3 regions of the Pectobacterium sp. A5351 genome follow, and region 1 is predicted to be linked to each of the others. Evidence: riboswitches for the same ligand, from Rfam matches in the RefSeq annotation. Region 1 holds a riboswitch; each other region holds the start of a gene.

Region 1 (3,277 bases):
ATGTTGCGGCGGATCATCTGCATCGGAACATGGCCGGGGCCTTCGATCATCACCTGTACGTCGTATTCCCAGGCGATTTTGGTCAGCTCGCCCAACGTATGTAGCTCAGCAAACTGGGCTTCGTCGTTGGCATCCTGAATGGAGCCGGGACGTAAGCCATCGCCTAGTGACAGCGCGACGTCATAAGCGGCACAGATTTCACAGATTTCGCGGAAGTGTTCGTACAGGAAGCTTTCTGTGTGATGTGACAGGCACCATTTCGCCATAATGGAACCGCCGCGTGAGACGATGCCGGTCAGGCGTTTGGCCGTCATCGGTACATAGCGCAGCAGCACACCCGCATGGATAGTGAAATAGTCCACGCCCTGTTCTGCCTGTTCCAGCAGCGTATCGCGGAACATTTCCCAATTCAGGTTTTCCGCCACGCCGTTCACTTTTTCCAGCGCCTGATAGATTGGCACGGTACCGATTGGCACGGGACTGTTGCGCAGAATCCACTCGCGGGTTTCATGAATATAGCGGCCAGTTGAGAGATCCATCACCGTATCCGCGCCCCAGCGGGTAGACCAGACCAGCTTTTCCACCTCTTCTTCGATGGAGGACGTCACGGCGGAATTACCGATATTGGCGTTAACCTTCACCAGAAAATTGCGTCCGATGATCATCGGCTCTGATTCGGGATGGTTGATGTTGGAAGGAATAATGGCGCGACCGGCGGCGACTTCCTGACGAACGAATTCCGGCGTGATGTTTTCCGGCAGAAGTGCACCGAAACTTTGCCCCGGATGCTGCTGGCGCAGCACGTCAGTGCGAATACGCTCGCGTCCCATATTTTCGCGAATGGCGATAAATTCCATTTCGGGGGTAATGATCCCCTGTCGTGCATAGTGAAGCTGAGTGACGCGTTTGCCCGCTTTGGCACGAAGCGGCCGTGGCAAGTGTTCGAAGCGCAGATGATCAAGACCGGCATCTGCCAGACGCTGCTGAGTGAAATCGGAACTGACGCCGGATAGCGCCTCGGTGTCGTGACGTTCGGCAATCCAACTGGCGCGCAGCTTCGCTAAGCCAACGCGGACATCGGGTTGGGCGGCGGGGTCGCCATAGGGCCCTGACGTATCATAAACCGGGATCGGTTCATTGGGTTCGTATTGCGGATTGTCTTTGCTGCCGCCGAGTAGCGTCGGGCTGAGCTGAATTTCTCGCATTGGCACGTGAATATCGTCGCGCGAACCTGCAAGGTAGATACGTTTGGAATTAGGGAAGGCTGTTCCCTGTAAGGTGTCGATAAATTGCTGGGCGGCGGAACGCTGCTCGCGGCGACCCGATTTGGATGCTGTAGATAACTCTGTCTTTACCGACGAGGTTTTTATAGACAAGGGTTCTGTAGACATAGCAAGTTCCTGTAAGACGTAAAGGGAAGATTGCTTGTCTGGAGCCGGAGGGAGTAATAATGATATCAAGCATCAGAGCAGGTATGTAGGAATACGCAGCCTTGGGCTCAATCTCAATGAGGTGCATTACTCTTGTTCCCTTCGCAGGTATTAACCCGATCAGGTTCCGCGGATCCCGAATTAACGGTCTCAGCCTGTGCGCTCATAGGTTTCGTAAAACGATTGATTTCGTAAAACAAAACACGAGCACGCTAGGCACTCCGACAAGATATGCCCGTTTCTTAAACGGGCCAATAAAACCCCTACACTGTATGTCGGCAAAACGCGGATGTCAAAGCGTGTCGCTTTTGCCTGTACAGCGTGTGGCGATGTTTTTAAATAACGTCAAATGACCGCTAGTTGTCGTAAACCAGACGGATCATGTTGTCTTCTAACGTAAAACGCTCTTCCAGAGCTTCACCGACGCTGGAGAGTGCCTGCTGAAATTTGAGACAGTTATCATGGTCGATGGCGGCCGCCAAATGGCTATCGTAAAACGTCATAATGTGCTGCGTGTTATTTTGCAAGGCGAGGTCGAGCTGGGTGGAAAGGGCTAAGAGCTGTTCGCTGTGTGTCGCTGCTTCATGCAGCATCTTTTCGTATAAATGAAAGTGGCCGGTAGAAAGGTAATCCACCAGATTCTGGCAAAAATTATCCAATGCTTCTTCATCCAGAAGAGAAAGCGCTTCCTTGTTCGGCTTGATGCCAACCAGATGATAGTAAGCCACCAGAAGCTGCTTACGCGCTTGTAGCCATTGGTCGATTAACGCATTATTGCCACCAACGTATTCAGTCAGACTTTGTAGCTGGTTTAGCATCGTTGACTCCGTGAAGGGTAAGAAATAACTGAAATCCCAGTTATAAAACTTATGTAATCACTCTGAATGTAAAATGCCAGTGAAGTGGCAGTGGAGCAATAAAAAGATATGGAACAGACGCTAAAAGGTGATGAGACCGGCTGGTGGGTGGTTAGCGATGCGGTACAAATCTGGCTGCCCCAGGGAGAATTACCGTGTGGAACGGCGATAGAGTGGTCTTTGCAGGGGAAAACGGCTCGCCAAATCGGCGAATGGCAAGAACAGCCCGTCTGGCTGGTGTGTCAGGGCCGTGATACCGATATGGCCTCGGTTCGCCAACTGCTCGAGCAGGACGTGGGCTTATTCCAACTGGCGGGGCGAGGTGTACAGCTGGCTGAGTTCTATCGTTCTCATCGTTTTTGCGGTTACTGCGGCCATGAAATGGTGCGGAGTAAAACGGAACTGGCGTGCTTATGCCACCACTGCAAAGAGCGTTATTATCCGCAGATCGCACCTTGCATCATTGTCGCGATTCGCCGTGGCGATGAGATTTTGCTGGCGCAGCATAATCGACATCGCGGAAATATGTACACCGTGCTGGCTGGGTTTGTGGAAGTCGGTGAAACGTTGGAACAGACGGTCGTACGTGAGGTGATGGAAGAGAGCCAAATCCAGATAAAAAACCTGCGCTACGTGAGTTCGCAGCCTTGGCCTTTCCCGCATTCGTTGATGATGGCGTTTATGGCTGAGTATGCGGGTGGAGACATCAAGCACGACCCGAAAGAGCTGCGTGACGCGGGCTGGTTCCGCTTTGACCAACTCCCGCAACTGCCCCCGCCGGGCACCGTGGCACGTCGGCTTATCGAAGATACGGTGGTGTTGTGTCGCACTTATCACGAGAACGAAGGCTGACGTGGTACTATTTGCGCCATGAATGGCTCGCGTACACAACGTACTCGCGTCATAGCGTATTCGTTTTATAAAGCGTTCGTTTTATAACGCATCCGTTTCATCATATCTACCCGGTGTCGAACCGCCGTGAGGTTGAAA
Region 2 (3,277 bases), 1.0 Mb from region 1:
CATTAATAAAAATCGATGATTAGGGCGTTGAGTCAGTTCACCGCTAAATGACTGTATTCTGGCTTCGACATATTTGTTATTGATAATAAAATCGTGGTTATATTCTTTGAAAGGCATTGCGGATCTCCTCTTGCATCACCTCAAAAGTCGACGCCCGATCGCTCAGGCGTCTTTACCGATTAAAAATCGGCTTTCAGTACGACGCGGTAACGGGCTTTGCCGTCACGCACGTGCTGGATAGCTTCATTGATTTTCGACATCGGGAATAGCTCCGTTTGCGGTTTAACTTTGGCACGAGCGGCGAGTTTCATCAGAGAACGAAGCTCATGCGGCGAGCCAGTAGAAGAGCCGGAAACGCTGCGGTCGCCTGCGATGAGCGTAAAGGCTGGAACGCTAAATGGCTTCATCACTGCACCGACGGTATGGAATTTGCCGTTATAGGCGAGCGCGTTGAAGTAAGGTTGCCATTCCAGATCGACACTCACGGTGTTGATGATGAGATCGAACTGGCCTGCCAGTGCGGTCAGCGCCTGCGGGTCACGACTGTTGACGACCTTATCGGCACCCATCGCTAATACTTCCTGCTCTTTGGCTGGATTCGAGCTGAATGCCGTGACTTCACAACCCATCGCGTGCAGGAGTTTAATCGCGATATGCCCCAGTCCACCGATGCCGATCACACCGACGCGGCTGGTTGCGGTGACATGGTGCATTAACAGCGGTTTGAATACGGTGATGCCGCCACACAGCAACGGACCTGCTGATTCGATATCAATGGACTCAGGAAGCGGGATCGCCCACTGCCAGTTTGCGCGAATCTTATCGGCGAAACCGCCTTTATTCAGGATGGTTGGTACGCTGCCTTGCTGGCAGTTGGTTTGGCTGCCGCTGATACAGGCATCGCAGTGCCCACAGCTACGTGCCGTCCAGCCAATACCAACGCGCTGACCAATCTTTAGTCCCTTGTTTTTCGCCGCATCGCCCAGTGCGTGAACGCGGCCAATCACTTCATGCCCGGCAACCAGCGGATAGCTCGACATGCCCCATTCGTTATCGATCATCGACAGATCGGAATGGCATACGCCGCAATAATCAACCACGACTTCGACGTCTTCCGCATGCAGTTCACCCGCATCAAACTCATACAACTCCAGCGCTGCGCCTGCTTCCGGTGCGGCATAACTCTTGATTATCGTCATCACAATCTCCTCAGTATGGGTTTGATTAACCAGTCTAAAGGGTTATGGCGTTTTTCTCTATGTCACAACGTGCCTGTGGTTTTTCATTTTGTGTCGGGGAGAGTCGTACGGGCGATGGCTTGCTTTACTGGCGTCACTTACTTATGCTGCGAAGTCTAAGTACATGACTCGGGGTGCCCTTCTTTGTGAAGGCTGAGAAATACCCGTACCACCTGATCTGGATAATGCCAGCGTAGGGAAGTCACGGTATGCCCCACCGGTTGCCGCCTTCTTCCACGCCGGTTGGGAGACCTATGAACACTCGACCTGCCGACTTTTCTGCCGCTCAGGCAGCAACATCACTTACTCAATTCCGTTCTGCCTCGCCGCTGGTGCACTGCCTGACCAACGATGTGGTGCAATCTTTTACTGCTAACGTGCTGCTGGCTCTGAATGCGTCGCCTGCGATGGTGGTCGATCCCGAAGAAGCCGCGCAGTTCAGCGCGGTGGCGGATGCGCTGCTGATTAATGTCGGGACGTTGGAGCGTACACGTGCCGATGCGATGCGGACGGCGGTAAACAGCGCGCATCTGGCGGGGAAACCGTGGGTGCTCGATCCGGTTGCCGTAGGCGGCTTGACCTTTCGGAGCGAATTTTGTCGGGAATTGCTGGCATGGAAACCCGAGGCGATTCGCGGCAATGCATCTGAAATCATGGCGCTGGCGGGGTTAGCCGCACAGGGGCGTGGCGTCGATAGCGCCGACGATTCGCTGGCGGCGCTTCCTGCTGCGCGTGAACTGGCGAGAAAGGTGGGGACGATCGTTGCGGTGACTGGCGTGGTGGATTATGTCACGGACGGCGAACGTGATATTGCGGTAAGCGGCGGCGATAGCATGATGACGCGCGTGGTTGGTACGGGCTGTGCGCTGTCGGCGGTCGTCGCGGGTTTCTGTGCTCTGGAAGGGGAACGATTATCCCACGTGGCGGCGGCGTGCTATGTCATGGCATTAGCGGGGCAGCAGGCAGCTTTGACATCGCAAGGAACGGGGAGTTTTATACCCAATTTCCTTGATAGGCTCTATACCCTGCGCGCGGAGGATCTGGCATGAAGCGTATCAATGCGTTGACGATTGCAGGCACCGATCCGAGCGGCGGTGCGGGTATTCAGGCGGATTTAAAAGCCTTTTCCGCGTTAGGGGCTTATGGGACGTCAGTCATTACTGCGCTGGTGGCGCAAAATACGCGCGGCGTGCAGTCTGTCTACCGGATTGAACCGGATTTTGTCGCGGTGCAGCTGGATTCGGTGCTGAGCGATGTACGTATCGACAGCGCCAAGATTGGCATGCTGGCGCAGACCGATATTGTTGACGCGGTTGCCGAACGCCTGCGCCATTATGCCGTGCCTTTCGTGGTGTTGGATACGGTGATGCTGGCGAAAAGTGGCGATCCGTTATTGGCACCGGAGGCGGTGGAGTCGATCCGTCGTGAACTGCTGCCGCTGGTTTCTCTGATTACGCCCAATCTGCCGGAAGCCGCGGCGCTGCTGAATACGTCACCGGCCACCAACGAGCGGGAAATGCGCGAACAAGGTGAAGCGCTGCTGGCTATGGGCTGTCAGGCGGTGCTGATGAAAGGCGGACACCTGAGCGAAGCGGAAAGCCCGGACTGGCTGTTCAGCCGACAGGCCGAACCGCAGCGCTTTAGTTCCCCGCGCGTGAATACCCGCCATACGCACGGCACCGGCTGCACGCTGTCTGCCGCGTTGGCCGCGCTGCGACCGCGCCACGATAGCTGGAGTGAGACGGTCTACGCCGCGAAGGACTATTTACAGCAGGCATTACAACAGGCCGACACGCTGGAGGTCGGGCACGGCATCGGCCCCGTTCATCACTTCCACCGCTGGTGGTAAAACGCACATGCAGCTTGAAGTATGGCAGGTATAAGTAAATTGACTTGTACTTTACGTGACATATTTGCCAGTAATTTCAAACTAAATTAAGCGTATTTGGGCGTGACAGTGCGGGGGCATCCGGTTACTTTGCAGTGAATTCTTGGCGTTAATGTGAAATAGGATGTGGGGATAATATATGGCAGGTTCT
Region 3 (3,277 bases), 960 kb from region 1:
GCTCTGGTGATTTTCATCTGAGTACCCGGCCCTGCCACAAATCCCGAACAATTCAATACCGTCTTATAATTCCTGAAAAGCCCCGTAAGCATGTGTTCATCAGATGCGAGATCGAATCCCATAACGTCAATCCCTAATGCACGGAGTTCGATCAATCTTGCCCGATCCTGCACAGACGGATCGTTAATCGTGTCTGGCGAAACAAGTGCCGTAACCGACAACGACAAGGCTCGCGCACGCGGTGCGAGAGCACGCAATACCGCCATACCGAGCTGTCCTGCGCCAAGCACAAGAATATCTTTCAACACTGTTCCGCTATCATTCATCTCTTAATTCCTTAAAAATTTCAAATTATCTCTATCACAAGGAGTGGTGAAGCATTCCCGAGCATTCCGCGTTCCAACCTATCGCTGATTTCCAAAAATGCCTTAAATTATGGAAAAACCCGAAGAACAGGTGTTATGTTATACAAAAATACGCGCATGATAAGACTCAGCCACACCATTTAATAATTTGATTTTTTCAAACAATTAAGCGATATGATCGCCTTGTCGACGAGCACAACGTTTCATCACAAAACAGGAAACATCATCGAATGGATCGATTTCAGGCTATGGAAATATTCATCCGTGTTGTCGATGCGGGGAGTTTCAAAAAAGCGGCAGAAACCCTGCATGTTCTGCCCTCCACCGTAACGCGCAGTATCAAGGAACTTGAATCACATCTTGGGGCGCGGTTGCTTAACCGAACAACGCGAGCACTCAGTATTACGGATGTTGGCCTACGCTATTACGACAGTTGCAAAGCGATCTTGCGTGACGTATACGACGTTGAAAACATGACGGCACAGCAGGAAGAAGTGCAGGGAACGATCAGAGTCGGGGCGACACCTTCGCTGGTCAAAAACTTCCTCATTCCAGACCTGTCAGGCTTCTGTGAGCGCTATCCGGGAATAAAGTTGGACTTCCACTTGGGCGATGCCACGGTGGATATTGTTCAGAATGGTATCGATTGTGTCATCAGAACCGGAGAACCGCCGTTATCGCGATTGGTCGCACGGCGACTCGGTGCGTTCCATTGGTATATTTGCGCCTCCCCACGCTATCTTGAACAGCATGGACACCCGACAACGTTAGCGTCGCTCAACAAGCATGCCGCAGTAGGCTATCCCCACAGCCGGACGGGTCGTTCAACTCGCTGGGATTTTCACGATGGAACGCACACCGCAGCGATACCAATCGCCGCACCAATCAGCGTAAATGACACCGATGCCTATCTTGCCGCGGGTGTAGCCGGCCTGGGGCTCATACGCATTGCCAGCTATATGGTGCGCCAGCAACTTGCTGATGGACATCTTGTCAGGCTACTTCCTGACATCAGTGCCCCGCTTGAACCTATTTTCATTCTCTACCCACAAAGCCGCCACCTCTCGCCAGCTATTCGCGCCTTTATCGACTGGTGTACTGCGCGAATCGAGCAAGAGTCGGCGCAATGGTGAATATCTACAATCAGGACAACAGAGGCCACGCCACGGCCTCTGGGTGAGCGTTTGATTTTAAATCCGCCTGATTCGCGCCACCGGAACGCCAAGAGCCTTTCGCTGCTCGGCTTAACCCTTTACAATGTGCCGTTCTCAACGGGGTGCGGAAGATTTTTCGCTGAGAAGATACCCGTCGAACCTGATCCGGTTAATACCGGCGAAGGGATTTGAGAGTGCGGCTCATTGCTGCCTCAAAGTCCTTTGCCACCCTATGATTCTCAGGAGTGCAAAGTGTTAAATCAATTACTACCGCGTTCAGCCACCGTGCTGAAAACCAGCCTGTCTTGCCTGTTACTGATCTCTGCTTCGGCCTTCGCCAAGCCCGCACTTACCGTTTATACCTATGACTCATTCGCTTCCGAGTGGGGTCCTGGGCCTGTCATCAAGACCGCGTTTGAAAAAGAGTGCGAGTGCGAACTGAATTTCGTCGCGTTGGAAGATGGTGCCTCACTGCTGAACCGGCTGCGTATGGAAGGTAAAAACAGCAAGGCGGATGTCATTCTGGGGCTGGACAACAACCTGTTGCAGGCGGCGGAACAAACCGGCCTGTTTGCCCCGCACAATCTGGACACCAGCGCCGTTACGGTGCCGGGCGGTTGGAACAACAAGACGTTCGTCCCTTACGACTACGGCTATTTCGCATTTGTGTATAACAAAGACACGCTGAAGAACCCGCCGAAAAGCCTGCATGAGCTGGTGGACAGCAACGCACCGTGGAAAGTGATCTATCAGGATCCACGCACCAGCACCCCAGGGCTGGGTCTGCTGCTATGGATGCAGAAAGTGTACGGCGATGATGCGCCGCAAGCCTGGCAGAAGCTGGCGAAGAAAACCGTCACCGTCACCAAAGGCTGGAGCGAAGCCTATGGTCTGTTCTTGAAAGGGGAAGCCGATCTGGTGCTGAGCTACACCACGTCACCGGCCTACCACATCATTGAAGAGAAGAAAGATAACTACGCGGCGGCGACCTTCAGCGAAGGGCACTACCTGCAAATTGAAATCGCCGGGCAGCTGGTTTCCAGCAAAAATCCCGAGTTGGCGAAACGCTTTATGCAGTTCATCCTGAGCCCAACCTTCCAGCAGGCGATCCCCACCACGAACTGGATGTACCCTGCGGTTAAAACTGACCTGCCAGCAGGCTTCGCCACACTCGCGGTGCCGGAGAAAGCCATGCAGTTTAGCGCGCAGGAAGTCGCTGACCAAAGGACGCAGTGGATTCAGGCATGGCAACGCGCCGTCAGCCACTAATCGGCGGACGTCTGTGGCCAGGGCTACTGGCCACAACGCTGTTAATTTCCGTTGCCACGCTGGCTTTCGGTGCCCTGTGGCTACAGGCGCCCGAAAGCCAGTGGCGCACGCTATGGCATGACAGTTATCTCTGGCATGTTATTCGGTTTACCTTCTGGCAGGCGTTTCTCTCTGCGCTGTTTTCTACCGTTCCGGCCATTTTTCTCGCCAGAGCGCTGTATCGACGACGCTTTCCCGGCTACCGCTGGCTGCTGCGCCTGTGCGCGATGACGCTGGTGTTGCCCGTGCTGGTTGCCGTTTTTGGCCTACTCAGCGTATATGGGCGTCAGGGCTGGCTAGCCTCTGCACTGAGCGGATTTGGCCTGAAATACACATTTTCCCCCTATGGATTGCAGGGCATCCTGCTGGCGCATGTTTTCTTCAATTTGCCGCTGGCAACCCGATTGCTGTTGCAGTCGCTGGAGGGGATTGCTACCGAGCAACGTCAGT

What was found. Region 1 has a riboswitch for thiamine pyrophosphate ahead of thiC (phosphomethylpyrimidine synthase ThiC). Riboswitches for the same ligand answer to the same signal wherever they lie in the genome.
Region 2: linked by a shared signal. The riboswitch ahead of thiM (hydroxyethylthiazole kinase) and the one ahead of thiC (phosphomethylpyrimidine synthase ThiC) in region 1 are both predicted to bind thiamine pyrophosphate.
Region 3: linked by a shared signal. The riboswitch ahead of thiB (thiamine ABC transporter substrate binding subunit) and the one ahead of thiC (phosphomethylpyrimidine synthase ThiC) in region 1 are both predicted to bind thiamine pyrophosphate.

The regions. Positions count from the first base shown of each region.
Region 1 covers NZ_CP116477.1:233,578-236,854, forward strand. Annotated here, with positions in the region: gene thiC (phosphomethylpyrimidine synthase ThiC) at 1-1,391, opposite strand, end outside; TPP riboswitch at 1,511-1,664, opposite strand; gene rsd (sigma D regulator) at 1,787-2,248, opposite strand; gene nudC (NAD(+) diphosphatase) at 2,357-3,139, shown strand.
Region 2 covers NZ_CP116477.1:1,237,654-1,240,930, forward strand. Annotated here, with positions in the region: gene ahr (NADPH-dependent aldehyde reductase Ahr) at 180-1,199, opposite strand; TPP riboswitch at 1,359-1,455, shown strand; gene thiM (hydroxyethylthiazole kinase) at 1,493-2,287, shown strand; gene thiD (bifunctional hydroxymethylpyrimidine kinase/phosphomethylpyrimidine kinase) at 2,284-3,087, shown strand; gene psiE (phosphate-starvation-inducible protein PsiE) at 3,266-3,277, shown strand, end outside.
Region 3 covers NZ_CP116477.1:3,670,551-3,673,827, forward strand. Annotated here, with positions in the region: gene O1Q74_RS16880 (aromatic alcohol reductase) at 1-326, opposite strand, end outside; gene O1Q74_RS16885 (LysR family transcriptional regulator) at 596-1,498, shown strand; TPP riboswitch at 1,628-1,724, shown strand; gene thiB (thiamine ABC transporter substrate binding subunit) at 1,805-2,788, shown strand; gene thiP (thiamine/thiamine pyrophosphate ABC transporter permease ThiP) at 2,764-3,277, shown strand, end outside.